One region of the Micromonospora sp. CMU55-4 genome, then DNA from elsewhere that is predicted to be linked to it. Evidence: riboswitches for the same ligand, from Rfam matches in the RefSeq annotation. Region 1 holds a riboswitch; each other region holds the start of a gene.
The links. A riboswitch is a leader RNA that binds a small molecule or an ion and turns the genes downstream of it on or off. The one in region 1 is predicted to bind cyclic di-AMP.

Region 1 (3,305 bases):
TCGGTGACCCGGCGCAGACGGCCTGGACCGGCGACCCGCAGGAGCTGGACCGGGCCCGGGACCAGGCGCTGGGCCGGCGCAAGCGGCACCGCTACGAGCTGACCACCAACTACCGCAACTCGGCGGAGATCTTCGCGGTGGCGGCGGCGGAGATCCGCCGGCTCTACCCGGATCTGCCGCTGCCCGACGCGGTCCGGTCCACCGGCGTTCCGCCGGTCGAGCGCACGGTGCCCGCCGCCGAGCTGCCGGCGGCCACCGTCGAGGCGGCCGAGGCGCTGCTCGGCCAGGTGGAGGGCACCGTCGGCGTGATCACGCCGGTGCCGCGCCGGGACGAGGTGGCCGGCTGGCTGGGCGCGCTCGGCGCGGGCCGGCTCCAGGTGGTGACCAGCCTCCAGGCCAAGGGCATGGAGTACGACGGCGTGGTGCTGGTGGCGCCGAGCGAGATCCGGGCCGATCCGGGCTCGGGCGTGCGCACGCTCTACGTGGCGCTGTCCCGGGCGACCCAGCGCCTCACCACGCTCGACCCGGTGGGGTGCGGGGCCACGCCCGCGCCACCCACAGTTCACTTGCATACATAGCGATGTGAGCATACATTGGGCCCGGCCGGTACGCGGCAGGGAGGGTGTTGGCGTGGGCGCAGGTCATGACCACAGCAGCGCGGTGGCCAACGCGGCACACCGCCACGCAGGCCGGCTCTGGGCCGCGTTCGCGCTGCTCGCCGTCCTGATGGTGGTCGAGGCGGTGGCCGCCTTCACCACCGGCTCGCTCGCCCTGCTCTCCGACGCCGGGCACATGTTCACCGACGTGCTCGGCATCGGCATGGCCCTCGCGGCGATCACCGCCACCCGGCGCGCCGGCACCGACCCGCAGCGCACGTTCGGCCTCTACCGGCTGGAGGTGCTCGCCGCCCTCGCCAACGCCGTGCTGCTCGGCGCCGTCGCGGTCTACGTCCTGATCGAGGCGGTACGCCGCTTCGGCGAGCCGCCGGAGGTGCTGGCCGGCCCGATGCTCGTGGTGGCGGTGCTCGGCCTGCTCGCCAACATCGTCGCCTTCGCGCTGCTGCGCGCCGGGGCGAAGGAGAGCATCAACCTGCGCGGCGCGTACCTGGAGGTGCTCGGCGACCTGCTCGGCTCGCTCGGCGTGATCGCCGCGGCGCTGGTCATCGCGGTGACCGACTGGTGGTGGGCGGACCCACTGGTCGCCGTCGGGATCGGCCTGTTCATCCTGCCGCGCACCTGGCGGCTCGGCCGGGCCGCGGTGCGCATCCTGGTGCAGGCGGCGCCGGAGCACCTCCAGGTGACCGCCGTGCACGACCGGCTGGCCGCGGTCCCCGGCGTGGCCGAGGTGCACGACCTGCACGTCTGGACGCTCACCTCGGGCATGGAGGTGGCCTCGGCGCACCTGACCACCGACCCGGGCGTGGACCCGGCCGGGGTGCTGGCCGCCGCGCGGACGGCGCTGCACGAGGACTTCTCCATCGATCACGCCACGTTGCAGGTCGAACCCGGAGCGTCAGCCGGAGTGTGCGGAAAGACCGAGTGGTGATTAGGGCAGACTTAAATCACCGTGACTGCTGTACACTTATGTCGGTTTTGCCCCACCATGCGGCACTGCGCAACGGAGCCACGCCCGGGCCGCGCCGGTAGGCTCGGTCGCGGCCGCAGCCACCGGCGTCACCGGCGCAGGTGGGGTGGCCGTCGCCTAATCGCCCGAAGGGGCGAGCCGGGGAACCACGTACGTGGGGTGCATCCGCGTCAGCGGTAGGGATCTTCCGTCCCGAACCCGTCAGCTAACCCGGTCGGCGGTTGACGGAAGGACATGTGAATGCCCCCAGTGGCACCTGTACGACGGACGGCCGCCCGGTTGGCGGCCCTGCTCGTCGCGACGCTGACTGTCGGCGTCGCGACCGTTCCGGCCTCCCCCGCCTCGGCGGCGCCCCGGACCGGCCTGCTCGCCGCCGCGCCCGGCGACGACGAGGGCGGCACGCCGGAGCTGCGCGCCCAACTCGACGCGGCCAGCAAGGGCTGGCTGGAGGCGAAGGCCGCGCTGAACCGGTCGGTGAACCGCCAGAAGCAGCTCAACGACCAGCTCGCGAAGGTCGGCGCCGAGCTGGCCGTACGTGACGCCAAGGTCGGTGAGATCGCCGGGGTGGCGTACCGCGCCGGGCGGCTCGGCACCGCCGCCGCGCTGCTCGACAGCAGCAGCCCGGCGGGCTTCATGGACCGGGCCGCCACGCTGGAACAGGTCGCCGCGCACGAGGACCGCACGGTGCGCGAGCTGATCACCACCCGGGACGAGGCCACCCGCACCCGGGCCGCGCTCGACACCGAGATCCGCGAGCAGCGCAAGCAGGTCGAGGTGATGGGCAAGCGCAAGGAGCAGGCCGAGCGCGCGCTCGAAGTGGCGAACGAACGTTCCGCCCGCAACAACAGCAGCGGCGGCGGCAGCGTCCAGGGCACCTCAAGCAAGAACGCGAAGCCCGCGCCACGCAACTCGGACGGCTCGTGGCCGTCGGAGTCGTGCAGCGTCATCGACCCGACCCCGGCCAACGGCTGCATCACCCCGCGGACGCTGCACGCGCTGCAGCAGGCCAAGGCGGCCGGTTTCACCAGGTACGTCTCGTGCCACCGGCCCAGCGGCTCGGGCGAGCACCCGAAGGGGCGGGCCTGCGACTTCGCCGCCCAGAAGAACGGCTTCGGCGGCGTGGCCAGCGGCGGTGACCGGACGTACGGCAACAACCTGGCCGCGTACTTCGTGCGCAACGCCGACCCGCTCGCCGTGCTCTACGTGATCTGGTTCAAGCAGATCTGGCTGCCCAGCAGCGGGTGGAAGTCGTACAGCGGCGGCAACGGAGACCCGTCCAGCGACCACACCAACCACGTGCACCTGTCGGTGTACTAGCGCGCTCCCGGGGGGCCGGCCGGATCGGGCCGGCCCTCCAGCGTCGCGCCGAGACGGGCCGCCAGGCTCAGGTGAGCCGCCCGGGCCTGGCGGAACGCGTACCCGAACAGCGGCGCCGGCGCGGTGAGCGTGATCTCCACGTCGATGCGCACGGTGCCGTCGGGCTCGTCGCGCAGCCGGGTGTGGTTGCGCACCGTCGTCGCCGGCTGCTGCCGGGCCACAGTGACCACCTCGTCCTCGCTCGCGACCAGCACGTCCGCCTGGTACGTGACCGGGAAGTGCAGCGGGCCCAGTTGCAGCCGGTCGGTGATCGCGTAGCTGGCCAGCGCGCCCGGCCGGGCCGGCAGCTGCCGGACCCGGACGATCAGCGGATGCAGCTCGCCCTGGCGACTCAGGTCACCCAG
Region 2 (3,305 bases), on a different contig from region 1:
GGCCGGGAACCAGATCTGCCGGTTCCAGATCACGTAGTAGATGCCCAGCCGGTCGGCGTTGCGGATGAGGAAGGCGGCCACGTCGTTGCCGTACTTGCGGGTGTCGTTGTTGTGCCAGGGTGAGAAGCCGCTGTTCTGCAGCGACCAGTCGCACGCCTTGCCCTTGGGGTGCTCCCACGGCCCGCCCGGCCGGTAACAGCCCACGAAGCGCGTGTAGCCGGCGCGCCGGACCTCCTTGTAGGCGTGCAGCGTCCGCGGCGTGATGCAGCCCGAGGTGGTCGGGTCGTTCTCGCTGCACGACTCGGCCTTCCAGCCGCCGTCGGCGGTGCGGCCGGGGCCGATCTTGGCGACCGGTGAGGTGGCGTCGACCAGGCCGCCGGTGAAGCCGAGGCCGCCGACGAGCTTGAGGGCGCGTTCGGCCTGCACCTTCTCGCGCTCCATCGCGTTCTTCTGCTTCTCCTGCTCGCGCACCTCGGCGTCGAGCGCGATCTTGGCCGTCTCGGCGCGGTTCTTGACCGCGTTGATGGCGGCCAGGCGCTGCGCGTTGAGGAGGTTCAGCTCGTCCAGGGCGTTGACGCGGCGGACGAACGAGTCGGGCGAGTTGCTCTCCAGCAGCATCGCCATCGCGCCCATCCGGCCGGTCCGGTAGGACTGGGCGGCGAGCTGGTTGACCTGCGGGCTGAGCGCCTCGAGTTCGGCCTGTGCCGCCTGTACCTCGGCGGCCAGCCGCCGCTGGCGGTCCTGCGACTTGGCCAGCTTCGCCTTCGCCTGGAGGAAGTTCCGGTTGGCGCTGTCGATCGCCTCGGTGATGAGCGGTGGTTCGCCGTCCTCCTCGTGCCCGGACGGCTTCGGGGCCGCCGCGGCGGGGGCCGCCGTCGCCGAGTTCGGCCCGGCCAGCACTGCCAGCGAGGCCAGCACGGCCACCAGGGGTGTCAGCCAGCGGCGCAGGGGTGGCGTCACAGTGTTCCCTTCCGTCGGCCGCCGACCGGGTTAGCTGACGGGTTCGGGACGGAAGTGGCCCCTACCGCTCGCGCGGATTCACCCCATGTACCTGGTTCCCCGGCTCGCCCGCAGGCGATTGGGCGGCGGCACCGCTGGCGCCGGTGCGCGCCTTCGGCGGTGACCGGCAGCGAGGTTACCCGACAGCACTCCTGCGGATCTACGTCCGGAAGCCGACCAATAGCGAGATTTCGCCGTGGCGCACCGTGACCAGCGTCGCGTTTGAAATCGATGGTCACCGTGCGGAGTGTCACCATGTCGCCTCCGTACTCTTTCCGCCGCCGAGCGCCTCCAGCGCGTCGTCGCGTCCGGCCGGCGGACGGGGCGGCGGGGGTACGGGCGACGCCGGCTCCGGACCGGGCGCGCGCCGTCCGGCGGTGGTCACGATCGCGGCCAGTGCGGTCGTCAGCGGTACGGCGGCGATCAGGCCGAGCGTGGCCACCGCGCTGCGGACGATCTCCTGGGCGAGGAACTCGCTGGTGAGGATCTGGCTCACCGGGCGGGAGTCGGCGACCAGCAGGAGCAGCAGCGGCAGCGACGCGCCCGCGTACGCCAGCACGATGGTGTTGACGGTGGACGCGATGTGGGCCCGGCCGACGCGGGTCGCCGCCCGGTAGAGCTGCCGCCGGGACAGCCCCGGGTTGGCGTGCGCGAGTTCGGTGACGGTGGCCGCCTGGGTGACGGTGACGTCGTCCAGCACGCCCAGCGAGCCGATGATGATGCCCGCCAGCAGCAGTCCGTGCAGGTCCACGTCGCCCTGGAACATGGACAGGGTGGTGGCGTCCTCGCTGCCGAAGCCGGTCAGGTGGGTGGCGGACGTGGCGAGCAGGCCGAGCACGCCGGTGATCACGAGGCTGCCGAGCGTGCCGAGCACCGCCACCGACGTCTGCGCGGTGATCCCGTGCGTCAGGTAGAGCACCACGAACATGATCAACGCGGCGCCCACGATCGCCACCAGCAGCGGCGGCTGGCCGCCACCGATGCCGGGCAGCACGAAGCCGAGCAGGATGGCGAAGCTGGCCGCCAGGCCGCCGAGCGCGGCGAGCCCGCGCCAGCGGCCGAACGCCACGATCGCGGCGGCGAAGAGCACCAGCAGCCAGATCAGCGGTGTGCCGCGCTGGTGCTCGGCGATGTTGTAGGACTTCATCGAAGGGTCGGCCGGGTCGATCAGCTCGACCAGGACGATCTTGTCGCCGACCTCGACCCGGGGCGCGCCCGGTCCGGCCGGGAGCGGCGTCTCGACCTGCCGTCCCGCGTCCGGGCCCTGCTCGGCGGCGACGGTCGCGGTGCCGCAGGGGCCGCCCGCGCCCTCCGGGGCCTCCGGCGTCGGCGGGCAGGGTTCGGTGACCACCCGGGTCACGGTGCCGTGGTAGCGGGGGACGTCCGCGCCGCCGACCGGCTCCCGGTCCTGCCGGGGCCAGAGCACCAGCGCGGCGATCACGGTGAGCGCGAACAGCGGCACCACCACGGCGACGAGCAGCCGCCGTACGCCCGGTGGCGTGGGCGGTGCGGGGCGGGTGTGGTCGGCACCCAAGGCGTCTCTCCCAACGGTCGCGGCGACGCCTGGTCCGCCGGACCGGTCTGGTCACCGGGCCGGCGCGGACGTGTCGACCACGTCCGGGTCGTCGCCCCGACATGGTAGGCAGCCCGGCTGGGTGCTCCCGGACACCGTGACCGGTGACGCGCGCCCCGCGCGGGTCAGGCCAGTCCGGCCCGGCGTCGCCGGTACTCGTCCTCGTCGATCTCGCCGCGGGCGTACCGCTCGTCGAGGATGCGCCGGGCCGCCGTCGGCCCGGACCGCTGCGGGCCGGTCCACCGCACGGCCAGCCAGAGGAGCCCTGCCAGCACCGCCAGCACCGCCAGGGACCAGATCCACATCCAGCCCATCATCGGGCTCTGCCACATCATCGGGCCGCCCTCCGTCCGTCACTGCGGGTCCGCCGGGGCCGGCCTGCCCGCCACTTCGACGGTACGGCCGCACGGGCGCGTCGGCGCGGGTCGATGTGCCCTGCTCGGAGGGGCGGAGGTCCCGTTCAGCCGCGCTTCATCAGGCGGCCGACGGCGGCCATCATCTCGGTCGCCATCTCGTCGGCCCGGCCCTCGGCGGCGCCCTCGTGCATGCAGTGCCGCGCGTGCCCGTCGAGCAGGCCGAGGCCGACCTTGTCCAGCGCCGCCTGGATGGCCGAGATCTGGGTCAGCACGTCGATGCAGTAACGGTCGTCCTCGACCATCTTCTCGATGCCACGGACCTGACCCTCGATCCGGCGGAGCCGGGCGAGGAGCTGGTCCTTGCTGGCGGTGTAGCC
Region 3 (3,305 bases), on a different contig from region 1:
CGCGCAGCGCTGGGCGGCGCGCACCCGCTACCTGGGCGACTTCCCCGCCGACGCCTACGCCGAGGCGTTCCTCGCCGCCGCCCGCCGCGAGCTGGAGGCCGACTGGGCGGTCCCGGCGCAGCGCGCCGTCGTGTAGGCCCCGCTCTACAGGTACGCGTCGAGCAGGGCGAGCACGGCGGCCGGGTCCTCGACGTGCGCGTTGTGGCCCAGGCCGGGCAGGGTGGCCACCGGCACGCCCAGCTCCTTGAGCTGCGCGTCGCTCACCATCGGGTCCTGCTCGCCGCGGGCCAGCAGCACCGGCACGCCGGTCGCGGCCAGCAGGGCGGGCAGCCGAGGCTCGCCGACCGCGAACGCGGCCGGGTCCATCGCCAGCCGCCAGCGGCCGTCGACCCGCCGCAGCCCCGCCTCCACCACCGGGTGGTCCGGGGCGAACAGCCCGGCCAGCCCCGAGACGCGCAGGTAGCGGCGGGCCGCCTCGTCCCGGGTGGCGAACCAGGTGACCGGCCGGGCGGCCAGTTCGCTCGCCTTCGCCAGCTCGGCCGGGGACCAGACCGCCTTGATGCCGAGCCCCACCACCGCGTCCACCGGAAGAGCCCGCTGCCGGGCCGCGAGCGCCAGCGCCACCACCCCGCCGAGCGAGTGCCCGAGCAGCACCAGCCGGTCGTGCGGGCCCAGCCGGAGCGGACCGAGCCCGTCCGCGACGCGCTGGGCCAGGGCGTCGAACGAGTAGCCGTCGAGCGGCGGCGACCAGCCGTGGCCGGCCAGGTCGGGGGCGAGCCAGCGCCCGGGCCAGCGGCGCTCCAGCAGCGGCGCCCAGGGCAGCCACACCTCGCCGGTGGCGCCCATGCCGTGCAGGAGAATCAGGTGCCGGTTCCCCGTCGCATCGCCCATTGGCGCAGTCTGCCACCGCCCGCCCCGGACACGCGAGACCGAACCCGCCCCGCCCAAACCGCCCGCCCTCGCCCTCGCCGCCGATCTTGGAGTTGTGGTGCCTCCCATAGCGGGGTGAGCCGGGCATACCAGGCGCCACAAGTCCAAGATCGGCGCGCCGAGAGGGCGGCGGGCGAGGGGCGGGCGGGGACGGGGAAGGCCGGCGCCCCGGGACGGGGTGCCGGCCTTCGCAGGGTGCGGGGCGGTCAGGCGGAGTAGCCGCGGCTGGCGATCCAGTGCGCCAGGTCGATCGTGGTGAGCCAGTACGACGGCAGCGACGGGTCGGCCGAGTCGGCGATCCGGACGGTCCGGCCGTCGTCCTTGTAGCCGATCACCGCGACGTAGTGGCCGCCGGGGAACGAGTGCCAGCCGCCGTTGGTGTCGGTGGCGGTGCCGGCGACGTTCGCGACGACCCCCCGGCCGTTGCTGATCGCCTCGACCACGTCGGCCTGGAGCCGGTCCATCTGGGCCGGGCTGGCCGAGCCGGGAATCATCCGGGTCCGGTACGGGTTGCCCTTGACCTGCTGGTTGAGCACGCGCGTGGTGTCCTCGGCCGAGTTGGTGCCCATCTCGGTGGTGCCGAGCGGGCCGGCGAGTGCGTCCTGGCTGCGCTCGATGCCGGTGGCGCTGAGCGCGTTGCGCACGGCGGCCGGGCCGCAGTAGTAGTAGTTGATCTGCGCCTGGTAGTCGTAGTCCAGCGTCTTGCTCGACGGCGGCTTCGGCGCGGCCTTGGTGACGTCCGGGTCCGCCGCGGCCTTCTTCGCCGACGGGGAGGCGCTGGGCGACTTGCTGGGCTCGGCGCTCGGCGACGCCGGCGGGACGACGATGCGCGCCTCGCCGCGGCTGGCGGGCTCGCCGAGCCGTGCGCCGAGTTCGGCGACCGAGGCGGTGTTCTCCTGCCGGACCGGGGCGTCCTCACCCGCGGCGAGGGCGGTGCCGGCGCCGGCGGCCAGCACGAGCGCCGCGGCCGATCCGGCGATGATCTGGTACGGGCGTTCGGTGGCGATCCGCCGCAGCTGACGCTTCAGGTGGTGCTTCACGAAATCCTCCACGGGGGGCGTGATCGGCACACGCCGGCCCGGCACGTGGAGGGGTTCACACGTGCTGGCAGGCCGGATGGGCCGGGGAACGGGTACGCCCGCGATGCCGGGCGCCCAGGGGCGGTTTGCCGGTCGCGTCAGGCGAGCGCGGGTACCGCGGAGCCGTGGAGGCGGGGGGACGATCGAGGGGTGGGCACGAGGATGGGACTCCTTCCGTGGCCGCCGACCGGGTTAGCTGACGGATTCGGGCGGGAAGTACGCCCTACCGCGGCAGTGGCCGCGGATTCACCCCGATGGTGCTCATGGTTCCCCGGTTCGTGATGACACGATTAGGCGGGTCGGCGCGGCGTCGCCTTCTGCGATCGGTTACCGCACCGGACGCGCCGACACTACCGGCGGGTACTGCCCCTGCCAAGCGCTCCCACCTGCGTAAACATGATCCCCGGTAACGGATTTCGGAACAGCCGGTTACTCACTTCACTCAATGGGACAAGCGGTGGTGACGGCGCCCGGGAGGCGAAAAGGGGACAGACGGCGAGCGCCTGACCGGCAATGGCGCGGCTCATTGGCCTGTTCTGCGCTCCACGCCCGTTTCGGCGCCGGGGGTGAGCCGGCTCACCACATTCCGGGTAACAATTCGGTCGCCTCAGCCGACCCGGGCCGGACGCCAGCGGGCGTTGCGGACGGACGCGCCGACCGGCAGGGGGATCGTCGCCACGCCGCGGGACACCGGGGCGGGCCGCACCGCCAGGGTGGCCGCGTACGCCTCGGCGGCGAGCGTACGGGCGGCCTCGGCGGCCAGTTCGGCGTCCCGCCACGCCTGCCGCTCCCGCTCGGCGGCGCTCTCCCAGCCGGCCCGGCGCCGGTCCCGTACGGCCCGGGCCAGCACGATCTCCTGCTCGGCCGGGTGCCGGCGCGGGTCCCACCCGTTGCGGCGCGCCAGCACGTCGGCGAGTTGCCGGGCGGACAGGTCGCCGCGCCAGTGCGCCGTCATGGCGGCGTGGTGCAGCCAGCGCTCCCGGGCCGCGTACTCCGCCGGGGTGCGCGGGGTGCGCGGGGCGGCCAGCGGGGCGGCCCCGGCCAGCCGGCGGGCGGCGCTGTCCGCCTCGTCGTACGCGGTCCAGGCGCGTTCCGCCTCGTCCTGCGCGGCCAGCCACCGTTCCCGGCGGCGACGGGCCGTCTGGGCGGCCCCGGCGGCGGCCACCGCCACCTCCTCGGCGTACCGGACGAGGTCGTCGCGGCGCGCGGCGTCCTGGTCCACCGGATCGGCGGCAGCCTCGGCGACGTCGTCGCGCTCGGGCCGGGCCACCAGCGCGGCGAGCAGGCCGAACGTGA

Region 2: linked by a shared signal. The riboswitch ahead of HA073_RS04555 (hypothetical protein) and the one ahead of HA073_RS14995 (hypothetical protein) in region 1 are both predicted to bind cyclic di-AMP.
Region 3: linked by a shared signal. The riboswitch ahead of HA073_RS12335 (C39 family peptidase) and the one ahead of HA073_RS14995 (hypothetical protein) in region 1 are both predicted to bind cyclic di-AMP.

What each region holds. Positions count from the first base shown of each region.
Region 1 covers NZ_JAAOLH010000007.1:207,591-210,895, forward strand. Annotated here, with positions in the region: gene HA073_RS14985 (AAA family ATPase) at 1-578, shown strand, start outside; gene HA073_RS14990 (cation diffusion facilitator family transporter) at 631-1,545, shown strand; cyclic di-AMP (ydaO/yuaA leader) riboswitch at 1,689-1,820, shown strand; gene HA073_RS14995 (hypothetical protein) at 1,825-2,901, shown strand; gene HA073_RS15000 (SRPBCC family protein) at 2,898-3,305, opposite strand, start outside.
Region 2 covers NZ_JAAOLH010000002.1:282,154-285,458, forward strand. Annotated here, with positions in the region: gene HA073_RS04555 (hypothetical protein) at 1-960, opposite strand, end outside; cyclic di-AMP (ydaO/yuaA leader) riboswitch at 964-1,095, opposite strand; gene HA073_RS04560 (YibE/F family protein) at 1,250-2,533, opposite strand; gene HA073_RS04565 (SHOCT domain-containing protein) at 2,698-2,907, opposite strand; gene HA073_RS04570 (metal-sensitive transcriptional regulator) at 3,033-3,305, opposite strand, start outside.
Region 3 covers NZ_JAAOLH010000005.1:318,161-321,465, forward strand. Annotated here, with positions in the region: gene HA073_RS12325 (CDP-glycerol glycerophosphotransferase family protein) at 1-136, shown strand, start outside; gene HA073_RS12330 (alpha/beta fold hydrolase) at 145-891, opposite strand; gene HA073_RS12335 (C39 family peptidase) at 1,137-1,970, opposite strand; cyclic di-AMP (ydaO/yuaA leader) riboswitch at 2,176-2,316, opposite strand; gene HA073_RS12340 (hypothetical protein) at 2,617-3,305, opposite strand, start outside.